2 regions of the Streptomyces sp. NPDC045967 genome follow, and region 1 is predicted to be linked to the other one. Evidence: riboswitches for the same ligand, from Rfam matches in the RefSeq annotation. Region 1 holds a riboswitch; the other holds the start of a gene.
The links. A riboswitch is a leader RNA that binds a small molecule or an ion and turns the genes downstream of it on or off. The one in region 1 is predicted to bind cobalamin.

Region 1 (7,221 bases):
CTCGGAGAGCGAGATGCCGAGCGACGAGGGCGACGGCGAGCACCTGGACCCCCACGACCACAGCGAGCCGGGGCATCCCGGGCCGCTGGGCCACCGTACGGCCGGGTCGGGCGCGCTGTGGGTGCCCGAGCGGGAGTGCGGCATCGCGGCTCCGGCCGGTCTCGTGCGCGGGCTGCTGGACGGCTGGGTCGCCGACAGCCCGGACACCCGGGAGTGGCGGGATCTCGAGGAGGTCTGCTGAGCCGGGGCCGTAGGCTGTACGGGCACATCGGTGACTTACGGAAGGCGTACGGCGGACATGGCGCAGCAGGAGAACGAGGTTGTCGAGGTCGCGGGCGAGGTGAACGACGGGTACGTCGTGGACACCGAGGACTGTGCGGAGCGCGAGCTCGCCCACCGCGAGCGCGGCACCGCCCGCCCCATCACGGTGGTCGGCAACCCGGTCCTGCACCGGGAGTGCAAGGACGTCACCGAGTTCGGCGCGGAGCTGGCGCAGCTGATCGACGACATGTTCGCCAGCCAGAAGGCCGCCGAGGGCGTGGGCCTGGCCGCGAACCAGATCGGTGTGGACGCCAAGGTCTTCGTCTACGACTGCCCGGACGACGAGGGGGTGCGGCACACCGGCGTGGTCGTCAACCCCCGGCTCGTCGAGCTGCCGGCCGGCGCGCGGGTGCTGGACGACTCCAACGAGGGCTGCCTGTCGGTTCCCACGGCGTACGCCTCGCTGGCCCGCCCGGACTACGCCGAGGTCGAGGGCCAGGACGCGCAGGGCAACCCGATCAAGGTGCGCGGCACCGGCTACTTCGCGCGCTGCCTGCAGCACGAGACGGACCACCTGTACGGGTACCTGTACATCGACCGCCTCTCCAAGCGCGACCGCAAGGACGCCCTGCGGCAGATGGCGGAGGGCACGCCGCGCTACGAGACCGTCCCGAACGGCTGATCCGCTCCGCACGCGTGGCAGGGCCCCGCTCCCGCAAGGGGGCGGGGCCCTGCACGTCGGACTACTGCGGGGCGCAGCCCCAGCCGCTGTCGGCGGGCGCGGCAGCGGTGCGGGTGCGGGCGGTACGGGACATACGGGCCCTCCTGAGCTGTGATGAGCGGTGCTCCGGCCGGGCGTGGTGCGGGGGCGCCGGGGCCGGGCGTCATCACGGTACGCCACCGGCCGACTACGCAAGGGCCTGCTTCGGGCCAAAGGATGCCGGTTCTCGGCCAAGGTCAGGCGACGGCGCGCGGCCCCCGGAAGGTGCGCCGGAAAGCGTTCGGCGTGGTGCCGAGCGTCCGCAGGAAATGGTGGCGCAGTGCGGCCGCGGTCCCGAAACCGCAGCGGCCCGCTATCGCGTCGACGGTCTCGTCGGTCGTTTCCAGCAACTCCTGGGCGAGCAGCACCCGCTGGCGCAGCACCCACTGGTAGGGGGTGGTGCCGGTCTCCTGCAGGAAGCGGCGGGCGAAGGTGCGCGGTGACATGTGCGCGCGTTCGGCGAGCTGCTCCACGGTGATCTCCTCCTGCAGGTGGCGGGCCATCCAGCCGATCACCTCGCCCACCGTGTCGCAGGCCGTGCGCGGGAGCGGACGCTCGATGAACTGCGCCTGCCCGCCGTCGCGGTGGGGCGGTACGACCATCCGCCGCGCGATGGTGTTGGCCACCTCCGCGCCCTGCTCCTGGCGTACGAGGTGCAGGCAGGCGTCGATCCCGGAGGCGGTGCCGGCGGCGGTGACGACCGGCCCGTCGTCCACGTACAGCACGTCGGGGTCGACCAGGGCGCGCGGGAAGCGGCGGCGCAGGGCGGGCGCGTGCATCCAGTGCGTGGTGCAGCGCCGGCCTTCGAGCAGCCCGGCGGCGCCCAGGATGAAGGCGCCGCTGCACACGCTCAGTACCCGCGCGCCGCGCCCCACCGCCCGGTTCAGGGCGGCCAGCAGGGGCTCGGGGTAGTCCCGGGTGGTCGCCGCCCGGTCGGCGGGCAGGCACACCAGGTCCGCCTCCTCCAGCCGCTCCAGCCCGTGGTGGAGCGTGAGGCCGAACGCACCGTCGCCGCTGACCATCCTGGCGTCCTCGGCCGCGCACACGGCGAAGTCGTAGCCCGGCAGACCCGAGCCCGTGCGGTCCACTCCGAACACCTCGCAGAAGATGCCCAGTTCGAAGGGGGCGACCCCGTTGACGACGGCCACGGCCACGTTGTTCAAAGGCATGACGCCAGTGTGGCAGTAATTCGCCCTTCCAGGACAGTCCTGCCGCTGTCCCGGTTCATCCGGGCTGGCGAGAGTGGAGTCATGAACACGTTGTCGAACTACCTCGTCGTCCTGGCCGTCGCCGCGCTCCTGCTCGCCCCCTCCCTCTACGGGATCGCCCGGGAACGCAGGATCGACCGGCAGCTGCGCGAAGCAGCCGCCGGCCGGTCACCGGTGCGCGGGTCGGACAGGGCCCGGAAGGCTCAGAAGTCCTCGTCCAGGTCGACCGTGCCCTCGACGGCGACCTGATACGCCGACGGACGGCGCTCGAAGAAGTTGGTCAGCTCCTGGACGCCCTGCAACTCCATGAAGGAGAACGGGTTCTGCGAGCCGTACACGGGCGGGAAGCCGAGGCGCACCAGGCGCTGGTCCGCGACGCACTCCAGGTATGCGCGCATCGAATCGGTGTTCATGCCCGGCAGGCCCTCGCCGCACAGGTCGCGGCCGAACTGCAGCTCCGCCTCCACCGCCTCCCTCAGCATGTCGGTGACCTGCTGCCGCAGGGCGTCGTCGAAGAGCTCCGGCTCCTCCTTGCGGACGGTGTCCACGACCTCGAAGGCGAAGTTCATGTGCATGGTCTCGTCGCGGAACACCCAGTTGGTGCCGGTCGCGAGGCCGTGCAGCAGGCCGCGCGAGCGGAACCAGTACACGTACGCGAACGCGCCGTAGAAGAACAGTCCCTCGATGCACGCCGCGAAGCAGATCAGGTTCAGCAGGAAGCGCCGGCGGTCGGCCTGCGTCTCCAGCCGCTCGATCTTCTCGACCGAGTCCATCCACCGGAAGCAGAACTGCGCCTTCTCGCGGATCGAGGGGATCTCCTCGACCGCGTCGAAGGCGGCCGCGCGGTCGTCCGGGTCGGGCAGGTAGGTGTCGAGCAGCGTCAGGTAGAACTGGACGTGCACGGCCTCCTCGAAGAGCTGGCGCGACAGGTACAGCCGCGCCTCCGGGGAGTTGATGTGCTTGTAGAGCGTCAGCACCAGGTTGTTCGAGACGATCGAGTCGCCCGTCGCGAAGAACGCGACCAGGCGGCCGATCATGTGCTGCTCGGCCGGCGTCAGCTTCGCGAGGTCGGCGACGTCCGAGTGGAGGTCGACCTCCTCGACCGTCCACGTGTTCTTGATCGCGTCCCGGTAGCGCTCGTAGAAGTCCGGGTAGCGCATCGGGCGGAGCGTCAGCTCGAAGCCCGGGTCCAGCAGGTTCTTCTTCTCGGTCGGGCTCATCACTGGCAGGCCTCGCAGGACTCGGGGTTCTCAAGGGAGCAGGCGAGCGCCTCCGCGTCGGCCACGGCCTGCGGGAGCGCCGCCGGGGTGGCGGCCTGCGCGGCGCGGGCGATCTTCGTCGCCGGGCGGGAGCGCAGGTAGTAGGTGGTCTTCAGGCCCTGCTTCCAGGCATACGCGTACATCGAGCTGAGCTTGCCGATGGTGGGCGTCTCCAGGAACAGGTTCAGCGACTGCGACTGGTCCAGGAACGGGGTACGGGCCGCCGCCATGTCGATCAGGCCGCGCTGCGGGATCTCCCACGCCGTGCGGTACAGCTCGCGGACCTCGGCCGGGATCCAGCCGAAGCCCTGCACCGAGCCGGAGGAGTCGCGCAGCGCCTCGCGGGTCTGCGCGTCCCAGACGCCGAGCCGCTTCAGCTCCTCCACCAGGTAGGCGTTGACCTGGAGGAACTCACCGCTCAGCGTCTCGCGCTTGAAGAGGTTGGAGACCTGCGGCTCGATGCACTCGTACACGCCCGCGATCGAGGCGATCGTCGCCGTGGGGGCGATGGCGAGGAGGAGCGAGTTGCGCATGCCGGTCGCCGCGACCCGGGCGCGCAGCGCCTCCCAGCGCTCCGGCCAGTGCAGCTCCACGTCGTAGTGGTCGGGGTGCAGCACGCCGCGGGCGGTGCGGGTCCGCTCCCAGGCCGGCAGCGGGCCGCTGCGCTCGGCGAGGTCGCAGGAGGCCTCGTACGCGGCCAGCATGATGCGTTCGGAGAGCTTGGTGGACAGGGCCTTCGCCTCGGGGGAGTCGAAGGGCAGCTTCAGCTTGAAGAAGACGTCCTGCAGGCCCATCGCGCCCAGGCCCACCGGGCGCCAGCGGGCGTTGGAACGGGCGGCCTGCTCGGTCGGGTAGAAGTTGATGTCCACCACGCGGTCGAGGAAGGTGACGGCGGTGCGTACGGTCTCGTCGATCCGCTCCCATTCGATCGCGCCGTCCGAGACGAAGGCGCCGAGGTTCACCGAGCCGAGGTTGCAGACGGCCGTCTCGCCGTCGTCGGTGACCTCGATGATCTCGGTGCACAGGTTCGAGGAGTGCACGACGGTACCCGGCTCGGCGGTCTGGTTCGCCGTGCGGTTGGAGGCGTCCTTGAAGGTCATCCAGCCCTGTCCGGTCTGCGCGAGGGTGCGCATCATCCGGCCGTACAGGTCGCGGGCGGGCATGGTCTTGCGGGCCAGGCCCGCGGCCTCGGCCGCCCGGTAGGCGGCGTCGAACGCGTCGCCCCACAGGTCGACGAGCTCGGGGACGTCGGCCGGGGAGAACAGCGACCAGTCGGCGTCGGCGTTGACCCGGCGCATGAACTCGTCCGGCACCCAGTGGGCCAGGTTCAGGTTGTGCGTCCGGCGCTGGTCCTCACCGGTGTTGTCGCGCAGCTCCAGGAACTCCTCGATGTCCGCGTGCCAGGTCTCCAGGTAGACGGCGGCGGCGCCCTTGCGGCGGCCGCCCTGGTTCACGGCGGCGACGGAGGCGTCGAGGGTCTTCAGGAACGGCACGATGCCGTTGGAGTGGCCGTTGGTGCCGCGGATCAGCGAACCGCGGGCGCGGATGCGGGAGTACGACAGGCCGATGCCGCCGGCGTGCTTGGACAGGCGGGCGACCTGGTGGTAGCGGTCGTAGATCGAGTCCAGCTCGTCCAGCGGGGAGTCCAGCAGGTAGCAGGAGGACATCTGCGGGTGGCGGGTGCCGGAGTTGAAGAGCGTGGGGGAGGAGGGCAGGTAGTCCAGGCGGCTCATCAGCCGGTAGAGCGAGACCACTTCCTCGAGGGCCTCGGGGGACTCGTTCTCCGCCAGGCCGCAGGCCACGCGCAGCATGAAGTACTGCGGCGTCTCGATCACCTGGCGGGTGATCGGGTGGCGCAGCAGGTAGCGGCTGTGCAGGGTGCGCAGACCGAAGAAGCCGAAGCGGTCGTCGGCGCCGTCGGCGAGGGCGTGCTCGACCAGCGCGTCCAGGCGGCCCGCGTGGGCCCGTACGAACGCGGCGGTGCGGTCGGCGATCAGGCCCTCGCGGTGGCCGACCTCGACGGAGGCCGAGAAGGAGGTGGAGTCCTGGCCCGCGGCCTCGTCCCGCACGGCCAGCGTCAGCAGCCGGGCGGCGAGCTTGGAGTAGGCCGGGTCCTCGGAGATCAGGCCGGCGGCGGACTCGGTGGCCAGGCCCCGCAGTTCGGCCTCGTCGGCGGCGGCGCTGCGGCCGCGCAGCGCGGCGGCGGCGACCCGGCCGGGGTCGGTGTCGGGGAGGTCCGCCGTCAGTTCGGTGAGGGTGCGCAGCAGCGCGGCCCCCGGGCCCTCGGTGGTGTCGCCTGGAACGGACGCGGCGCGCGGTGCTGAAGGCGCGATGGTCACGGCGGGAGCTCTCCCTCGCTCGGCCCGGATCGACGGCGGGCGGGCAGGGGAGGCGCATGCGGGCGTGGCGGATGCGCGCACACCGCAGGCCGTCCACCGGCCCAACCGCGAGGCCCGGACGTATCGGCACCCGGTTCGGTCGACCCGGGTGCACCGTCGGCAGGTCCTCGGACTTCATGCCCGGGAGCCGGACACTTCATACCGTTGCGGGACAGTTCCGGATTCACACCGGATTCCCCTGCGGCGACAGCAGGCATGAGCATACATGTGGGGGGCCTGGTCTGCGTGACCCCCCACATGTAGTGCCGACGCGGCTACAACTCCAGCCGGTACGTGAGCAAGGTGAGCCCCGGAACCGGTGCCCAGTCCCGCTCCGGCGTACGGGTGAACCCCAGCCGCTCGTAGATCCGCTGGGCCCCCGTCATGCCGCGCTGGGTGGACAGCACCAGGTGTGTGACCCCGGCCAGCTCGCGCGCCCGGGCCACGCAGGCCCGCACCAGCGCCTCGCCCGCACCCCGGCCGCGCGCCGCGCCGGCGACGGCCAGCATCCGGAACTCGGCCTCGCCGGGCCCGGCTATGTCCGCCAGCGGACTGCCGGGCGGGGCGAAGGTGACCCCGCCGAGCACGGCTCCCTCGTGGACGGCGACGAGCACCTCCCCGTCGGCGGCCCGACCGGCGACATCGCGCAGAACGGAGGCGTAGAACGCCTCGCCCGACCCCAGCAGCCCGTCGCCCAGGTAGGCCTGCGCGGTGAGCTCACCCAGCTGCTCGTACTCGGCGGGCCGTGCCGCCCTGATCACGATGTCCATGGACCGAGTGTGCAGGACGGCGCCGGAGCGGGGCCCGCCCGGACCGGACGAAGGCCCCGCCGCGGGGCAGCGGCGGGGCCTTCGGGTGTGCGGCGCGGGCTCAGCAGCAGCCGAAGCCCTCGCGGGGGTCCGCCTCGCGGGCGTCGGTGCGGGCGCGCTCGAAGGCGCGGCGGGTCATGACCGGCGCGTCCGCGTCGTGGCCGCGGGCGTGGGCCACATAGCGGTCGTAGGCCGCCTCGCCGGAGAACTCCCGTACGAAGTACCGGATCGTGGCCAGCCGCTCCCGCAGGGAGGTCATGCCACCGGCTCCTTGACCCGGCCGCCGCCCGAGTCCAGCCCGGCCGCGGCGAGCTCCGCCTTCTCCTCGGCCGTCGGGAACAGCCCGGCGGGAGCGACGATCCGCGACTCGGTCCACGGCACCTCGGCCAGCCTGGCGGAACCGGGGTCGCTGATCGCCTTGAAGCACGTCCGGGCCGCGTCGGCCAGCACGACGACGATCAGCAGCGCGAACAGGGCGCACAGGACCCCGTCCACCGTGGCGTTGGTGACCACCGTGTGCATCTCGTCCATGTTCTTGGCGGGCGG
Region 2 (7,221 bases), 230 kb from region 1:
AACAAGCTCACCAAGAAGTGGACGCTGCCCGACGGCGGCAGCCCGGACATGGGCGGTGTCTCCGCCGACGGCAAGGTGCTGTGGCTCTCGGGCCGCTACGACTCCGAGGTCTACGCGATCGACACGGCCACCGGCAAGCAGCTCGCCCGGATCCCCGTCGGCGGCGGCCCGCACGGCCTCGCCGTCTACCCGCAGCCCGGCCGCTACTCGCTCGGCCACACCGGCATCTTCCGCTAGGTCCTGTCGTCACAGTGGCGCGGGCCAGGCGCGACTTTGACGACAGGGCCCAGGTCCCGTACGGGCCCCGCAGCCGTGGCCGGTGCGGGGGGCGGCTACCCTGAGCCGGTCAACAAGCACCAAGAAGGGGTGGACCCAGTGGCGAGCATCGAGAGCGCGCGGGCGACGTTCGACAAGTTCGACGTGAACGGTGACGGCTTCATCACGGCCGACGAGTACAGCGCGGCCATGAAGGCCATGGGGGACGCCTACGTCACCGGTTCGGTCGCGGACGCGATCGTCGCGGCCAAGGACGCCGACGGCGACGGCCTGCTGAGCTTCGACGAGTTCTGGGCCGCCCTGAACAAGTAGTCCCCGGCCGGACAGCCGGCCCCCGCCCCCGTTCCGCCCGCCGGGACGGGGGCGCGGTCATGCCCCGGGGCCGGGCCCGTCCGAGGGGGCCGTGTCCCCGACCTCGCCGAGGGCCTCCTCCAGCCAGTGCAGCCAGAACGTCTCCAGGGCGATCCCGCCGTGCAGGACCAGCCGGCGCAGCCGGTCCTCCACGGCGTCGCGCTCCGGGGGGAAGTCCTTCTCCTCGATCGCCTCGTACTGCGCCAGCTGCTGCCGGTGCAGCTCCAGATGGCGCCGCAGCTCCGGCCCGAGCCCGTGCGGTCCGACCACGCCCGCCGCGCGGATGCGCAGCAGCAGGGGATCGCGCATCGGCTTGGGGTCCTGGCTCTCGCCGACCCACCGCGCCAGCTCCGCGCTGCCCGCCGCCAGGACCTCGTACTCCTTCTTCTGCCCGCGCACGGGCACCTCGCTCGGCAGCTCCCGGATCAGCCCGGACTCCTCCAGCCGGCCGAGCTCGCGGTAGATCTGCTGGTGCGTCGCCGACCAGAAGTACCCGATCGACTTGTCGAACCGCCGGGTCAGCTCCAGCCCCGACGAGGGCTTCTCGAGCAGGGCGGTGAGGATGGCGTGCGGCAGCGACATGACGCCATCCTAGGGAGGCCCCGGGCCGTCCCGGCCCCTACCGCCAGTCCGCCAGCGCCTCCGGGGTGCGCGGGCCCGGGAGGCCGGGGGCCAGCAGGCCCCGGCTGCGCAGCAGGGCCGTCACCGCCGGGGACCACGCCTGGCGCAGGCCCGCCTCGGCGAGCAGCGCGCGATCGGACAGGAGTTCCGCCGCCGGCCCCACCCGGATGCCGGACGGGGTCAGCACCGCCGCGTCGTCGGCCCAGCGCACGGCCAGGTCCACGTCGTGCGTGGCCATCACCACCGTCGTGCCCGAGGCACGCAGCCCCGCCAGCACCTCCAGCAGCCGCTCCTGGCCGTCCGGGTCCAGACCGGCCGTCGGCTCGTCCAGGATCAGCACCCGCGGAGCCATCGCCACCGCACCCGCGATGGCCGCCCGCTTGCGCTGCCCGTAAGACAGCAGGTGCGTCGGGCGGTCGCGCAGCGCCGTGATGTCCAGGGCGGCGAGGGCGGAGCCGACCCGCTCGCGGACCTCGGCGAGGGGCAGGCCCAGGTTCATCGGGCCGAAGGACACGTCCTGTTCCACCGAGGCCGCGAACAACTGGTCGTCCGGGTCCTGCACGACCAGCTGCACCGCCGTCCGCAGCCGGGTCAGGCCCGCCCGGTCATGGGCCACCACCGCGCCGTCCAGGAGCAGCGCGCCCGAGCCGGGCTTGAGGCCGCCGCTCAGCAGCCGCATCAGCGTGGTCTTGCCGCTGCCGTTGCGGCCGAGCAGGACCAGCGCCCGCCCCGCGGCGATCCCGAAGTCCACTCCGCGGAGCACGGCGGGCCCGTCCTCATACGCGTAGCCCGCGCCCACCAGTTCCACCAACGGCCTCACAGGAACAGCTCCTTCAACGCGAGAGTGACGGCGACCAGCCCGGCCAGCAGCGCGCCGGACCAGGCCAGGAACGGCCGGGACGGGGTGGACTGCGGGACCAGGACCCGCAGCGCGCCGTCGTAGCCCCGGCCGGCGAGGCCCGCCTGGAGCCGCGCCGCGCGGTCGAAGGCCCGTACGAACGAGGTCGCGGCGAGCCCGGCCACCGACCGCCAGGCCGCCGCCCGGCCGGCGGTGCCCAGCCGGGCCGCCTGGGCCTGGCGGATCCGGGCCAGGGAGTCGAGCAGCAGGAACCCGATCCGGTACATGACCAGGGCCACGTCCACCACCGGGGCCGGGACCCCGGCCCGCACCAGCCGCGGCAGCACGTCCGAGACCGGGGTGGTGAAGGCGAACAGCAGCACGCCGAGCGAGGCCGCCGAGGTGCGCAGCAGCAGCTCGACGGCCTGCCGGGGCCCGCCCGGGGCCGGCGAGAGGAAGCCGTCCGGCCCGCCCACCGCCACCAGCAGCGGCAGCGCGCCGGTGAAGCAGAACCCGAGCGGGATCCGGAAGGCGCGCCACAGCTGCCGCCCGGGCACCCCGGCGGGCCCGAGCAGCAGGCAGAGGGTGGCCACCCCCACCAACGGCCCGCCGGGCCAGGGAGGGAGGCACACCGCGGTGATCGTCAGTCCGATGCCCAGGACCGCCTTGTCCAGCGGATGGCGATGGCGCCACCGGCTGGAGTGCGCCGCCGCGTCGATCGGCAGCACCGCCTACGACTCCGTGGCGGGGGGTTCGGCGGGCGGTGTGGCCGCCGCTGCCGCGGCGCCCTGGCGGCGCCCTCTGCGGATCCCGAAGTAGTACGCGAGCACGCCCGCGCCCAGCGCCGCCTGGAGGGCGAAGAGGGCCGACTCCACCTCCGCGGACGGAGGTTCGTACAGCGGGGAGAACCACGGCTCGTAGTCCGGCCGCAGCTCGGTGATGGCCGCCTCCGCCTGCCCGTCGGCGCCCGCGAAGGGCTCCTCCTTGCCGTCTCCCAGACCCAGCGCGATCGGGAGGACGGCCAGCGCCGCCACCAGGAGCAGCAGCAGGGTGTTGATCTTCGCGTTCCTGGTCATCAGGCCGTCGCCTCCCGCTGCTTGTCGGATCCGGTGAGCCGGGCCACGCCGAGCCGGACCAGGTCCGACTTGCTGGACTGCATCAGCAGCCGCATCACGAGTACGGTCAGCAGCCCCTCGCTCACCGCGAGCGGGATCTGGGTGAGCGCGAAGATCTCGGCGAACTTCACCAGCGCGCCGGTGAACCCGGTGGCGGCGTCCGGGAAGGCCAGCGCCAGCTGCACGGAGGTCACGCAGTAGGTGACCAGGTCGGCGAAGAACGCGCCGAAGAACACCGCCACCATCAGCGGCGCGTCGAACTTCCGCAGCAGCCGGTAGACGGCGTAGCCCGCCCAGGGGCCGGCCACCGCCATCGAGAAGACGTTGGCGCCGAGCGTGGTGAGCCCGCCGTGGGCGAGCAGCAGCGCCTGGAAGAGCAGCGTGATCGTGCCGAGCACCGCCATGATCGGCGGCTTGAACAGGATGGCGCCGAGACCGGTACCGGTGGGGTGGGAGCAGCTGCCCGTCACGGACGGGACCTTCAGGGCGGAGAGCACGAACGTGAACGCTCCGGACGCGCCGAGCAGGAGCGTGCTCTCGGGATTCGCCTTCACCTCGCGGGTGAGGGCCCGGACGCCGTGGACGACGAACGGAGCGGACGCGGCGCCCCAGGCGACCGCGTGCAACGGGGGTAGGAACCCCTCGGCAATATGCATGAGTGGGGAGACCTCTCCAGCACCTCGTGGATGGACAACGCGCCCCGGCCGGTCTCCTGGCTCACGGGTGCTGATGCCCGGGCTCCGCCTTCCCGGGGCCGTACGGTGTTCCGCACGGTGTCCCAGTGGCTTCCCGCTGGGGTTCCCCCCCGACGGAGGCAGGGGGAGAGTGGAGCCGGACTTCCCCGATCACAGTGGCGAGGGCCGCACCGGTTTTCCACCGGTTTCCCGAACACCAAGGCCCGCTGACCCTAGTGGGCGGAGCGGGCCGGTAACAACCCGTCTCGAACGGGCCACGAGGTGTCCGAACTCCGCTTGCCCGCGCGCTGCGGCGGGCGCGGAGAGGTCCCCGGCGGTGGTCGCGCGCCAACGGCCGGGCGGGCCACGGGACTTCCGGTTTTCCTTTCGGTCGCACGCGCGTGCTGCTCGGCGGGCCATGCCGTTCCGAGCGGTTCCGGTTGCCCGCGGGCCGGGCAGTGACCCGGCCGCCAAGGCCCCGGACGGTGACCCGGCCCGCGGGGAGCGGCGCTCCCCGTGGGACGCGGGCTGCCGGGCGGCGGCGGTCAGTGGGCGATGTCCACGACCAGTCGCTCGGGCGAGTGCAGGGCGAAGGTGCGGTAGTAGGGCAGGGTGTCGAAGGCGGCGCCGAAGGTCACGTACCCCTCGTAGTCGCCGGTCATGGCGATGCCCTTGAGCTTGGGGAGCGGGATCTGCTGGAGCTTGGGTCCGGTGTAGACGCTCGTCCCGGCGTCGTTGTGCGCCGCCGCGGGGTTGAGGCGGATCTCCAGGAAGTGCTTGCCGGGCAGCGGCACGGGTTTGCCCGAGCCGTCGTAGATCAGCTGCGCGACGGGAGTGACGGTCGCCCCGGGGACGTACCCCTGCAGGTCGATGACGATCCGGTCGTAGGTGGCGTGCCCCGCCCAGCGGGCGTTGACGACGAGCGGGGTCTGGGTCTGGGCCTGGGCCCGGGTGGCTGACGCACCGGCGGCGGTGGCGGCGGCCGAGGCGGGAGCGGCGAAGGAGAGGCAGACGGCGAGCAGAGCGCCGGATGCCAGGGCGGTGAGCTGCCGGCGACGTGGGTGGATCATGACGTCCCCTCGGTTCTCGAGAGACGGGACTGCTGGCAGAACCTAGGACGCCGGGGCGAATCCCGCAGTTCCGGTTCCACCGCAACTTTTCGCAGCCGCCCGACTCCGTGCCGACCCGCCGGTCGACCGGCGCGGCCGCGAACAACCCCCGCGAACGACGGGGGCCCGGCGCGCAGCGTGCGCGCCGGGCCCCGTGCGTCAGCCGGCGTGGGGCCGGCCGCCGCGTCTCAGCATTCGATGACGTTGACCGCCAGGCCGCCGCGCGCGGTCTCCTTGTACTTCACCTTCATGTCCGCGCCGGTCTCCTTCATGGTCTTGATGACCTTGTCGAGGGAGACCTTGTGGCTGCCGTCGCCGCGCATCGCCATCTTCGCCGCGGTGACCGCCTTGACCGCCGCCATGCCGTTGCGCTCGATGCACGGGATCTGGACCAGGCCGCCGACCGGGTCGCAGGTCAGGCCCAGGTTGTGCTCCATGCCGATCTCGGCCGCGTTCTCGACCTGCTCCGGGGTGCCGCCCAGGACCTCGGCGAGGGCGCCGGCCGCCATCGAGCAGGCCGAGCCGACCTCGCCCTGGCAGCCGACCTCGGCGCCGGAGATCGAGGCGTTCTCCTTGAAGAGCATGCCGATCGCGCCCGCCGCGAGGAGGAAGCGGACGACGCCGTCCTCGTCCGCGCCCGGCACGAAGTTCATGTAGTAGTGCAGGACGGCCGGCAGGACGCCCGCCGCGCCGTTGGTCGGGGCGGTCACGACCCGGCCGCCCGCCGCGTTCTCCTCGTTCACCGCCATCGCGTAGATCGTCGTCCACTCGCTGCGGTGCATCATCGGGTCGCCCTCGGTGCGCAGCTGGCGCGCGGTGGAGGCGGCCCGCCGCTTGACCCGCAGGCCGCCCGGCAGGATGCCCTCGCGGGACATGCCGCGCGCGACACAGGCCTGCATGACCCGCCAGATCTCCAGCAGGCCCTCGCGAATCTCCTCCTCGGTGCGCCAGGCCTTCTCGTTCTCCAGCATCAGCGAGGAGATCGACAGGCCGGTCTCGTTCGCCAGGCGCAGCATCTCGTCGCCGGAGCGGAAGGGGTACTTCAGCACCGTGTCGTCGAGCTTGATCCGGTCTTCGCCGACCGCGTCCTCGTCCACGACGAACCCGCCGCCGACCGAGTAGTAGGTCTTCTCCAGCAGCGGGGCGCCGGAGGCGTCGTACGCGAAGAGCGTCATGCCGTTCGCGTGGTAGGGCAGCGAGCGGCGGCGGTGCAGGATCAGCTGGTTCGGCTCGTCGAAGGCGATCTCGTGGACATCGCCTATCTCCGCCCCCAGCAGGCGCAGCCGGCCGCTCTTGCGGATGCGCTCCACCTCCTCGTCCGCGCCCTCCACGTCGACCGTGCGCGGCGAGTGTCCCTCCAGCCCCAGCAGCACCGCCTTGGGGGTGCCGTGGCCGTGGCCGGTCGCGCCGAGGGATCCGAACAGCTCCGCGCGGACGGACGCGGTCTGCGCGAGGACGCCGTCCTTCTTCAGACGGGTCACGAACATGCGTGCCGCGCGCATCGGGCCGACCGTGTGGGAGGAGGACGGGCCGATGCCGATGGAGAAGAGGTCGAAGACGGAGATGGCCACTGGCGGACTCCCTTGTCTGCTCGTGGGGTGGGAGGGGGAGGCGGATCGTGCCGGGTGGGTGCGTTGTGCGGATTTTGTCCGACAGGTGAGCTTAACGCGGCGACGTGAACGGCTCGGCCGCCGGACGGATCGGGAGGGGTACGGGCGCGTGTACGGGATCAAGGTGCGCCCGGGGCATGGGAAGGGCCCGGCCCCGTACGAGACGAGGCCGGGCCCCCAAGCCGCCGCTAGAGCGACGGGTACAGCGGGAACTTCGCGGCGAGCGCGGAGACGCGGGCCTTGAGCGACTCGCTGTCGTACGCCGGCTTCAGCGCGGCCGCGATGATCTCCGCGACCTCGGTGAAGTCCTCGGCGCCGAAACCGCGGGTGGCGAGCGCCGGCGTACCGATGCGCAGACCCGAGGTGACCATCGGCGGGCGCGGGTCGTTCGGGATGGCGTTCCGGTTGACCGTGATGCCGATCTCGTGGAGCCGGTCCTCGGCCTGCTGGCCGTCGAGCTCCGAGTTGCGCAGGTCGACCAGGACCAGGTGGACATCCGTACCGCCGGAGAGGACGGACACGCCGACCTCGGTGACGTCCGGCTGCACCAGGCGCTCGGCGATGATCTTCGCGCCCTCGAGGGTGCGCACCTGGCGCTCCTTGAAGTCCTCCGAGGCCGCGACCTTG

Region 2: linked by a shared signal. The riboswitch ahead of AC07FY_RS08845 (energy-coupling factor ABC transporter permease) and the one ahead of AC07FY_RS07835 (ribonucleoside-diphosphate reductase subunit alpha) in region 1 are both predicted to bind cobalamin.

Annotation. Positions count from the first base shown of each region.
Region 1 covers NZ_JBWKLE010000003.1:188,266-195,486, forward strand. Annotated here, with positions in the region: gene AC07FY_RS07810 (tetratricopeptide repeat protein) at 1-241, shown strand, start outside; gene def (peptide deformylase) at 299-943, shown strand; gene AC07FY_RS07820 (helix-turn-helix domain-containing protein) at 1,219-2,190, opposite strand; gene AC07FY_RS07825 (hypothetical protein) at 2,272-2,478, shown strand; gene AC07FY_RS07830 (ribonucleotide-diphosphate reductase subunit beta) at 2,433-3,449, opposite strand; gene AC07FY_RS07835 (ribonucleoside-diphosphate reductase subunit alpha) at 3,449-5,827, opposite strand; cobalamin riboswitch at 5,969-6,090, opposite strand; gene AC07FY_RS07840 (GNAT family N-acetyltransferase) at 6,142-6,636, opposite strand; gene AC07FY_RS07845 (CstA-like transporter-associated (seleno)protein) at 6,737-6,934, opposite strand; gene AC07FY_RS07850 (carbon starvation CstA family protein) at 6,931-7,221, opposite strand, start outside.
Region 2 covers NZ_JBWKLE010000003.1:414,641-421,861, forward strand. Annotated here, with positions in the region: gene AC07FY_RS08815 (YncE family protein) at 1-237, shown strand, start outside; gene AC07FY_RS08820 (EF-hand domain-containing protein) at 376-588, shown strand; gene AC07FY_RS08825 (PadR family transcriptional regulator) at 646-1,209, opposite strand; gene AC07FY_RS08830 (energy-coupling factor ABC transporter ATP-binding protein) at 1,247-2,068, opposite strand; gene cbiQ (cobalt ECF transporter T component CbiQ) at 2,065-2,814, opposite strand; gene AC07FY_RS08840 (energy-coupling factor ABC transporter substrate-binding protein) at 2,818-3,162, opposite strand; gene AC07FY_RS08845 (energy-coupling factor ABC transporter permease) at 3,162-3,857, opposite strand; cobalamin riboswitch at 3,887-4,112, opposite strand; gene AC07FY_RS08850 (AMIN-like domain-containing (lipo)protein) at 4,421-4,942, opposite strand; gene AC07FY_RS08855 (L-serine ammonia-lyase) at 5,173-6,555, opposite strand; gene glyA (serine hydroxymethyltransferase) at 6,783-7,221, opposite strand, start outside.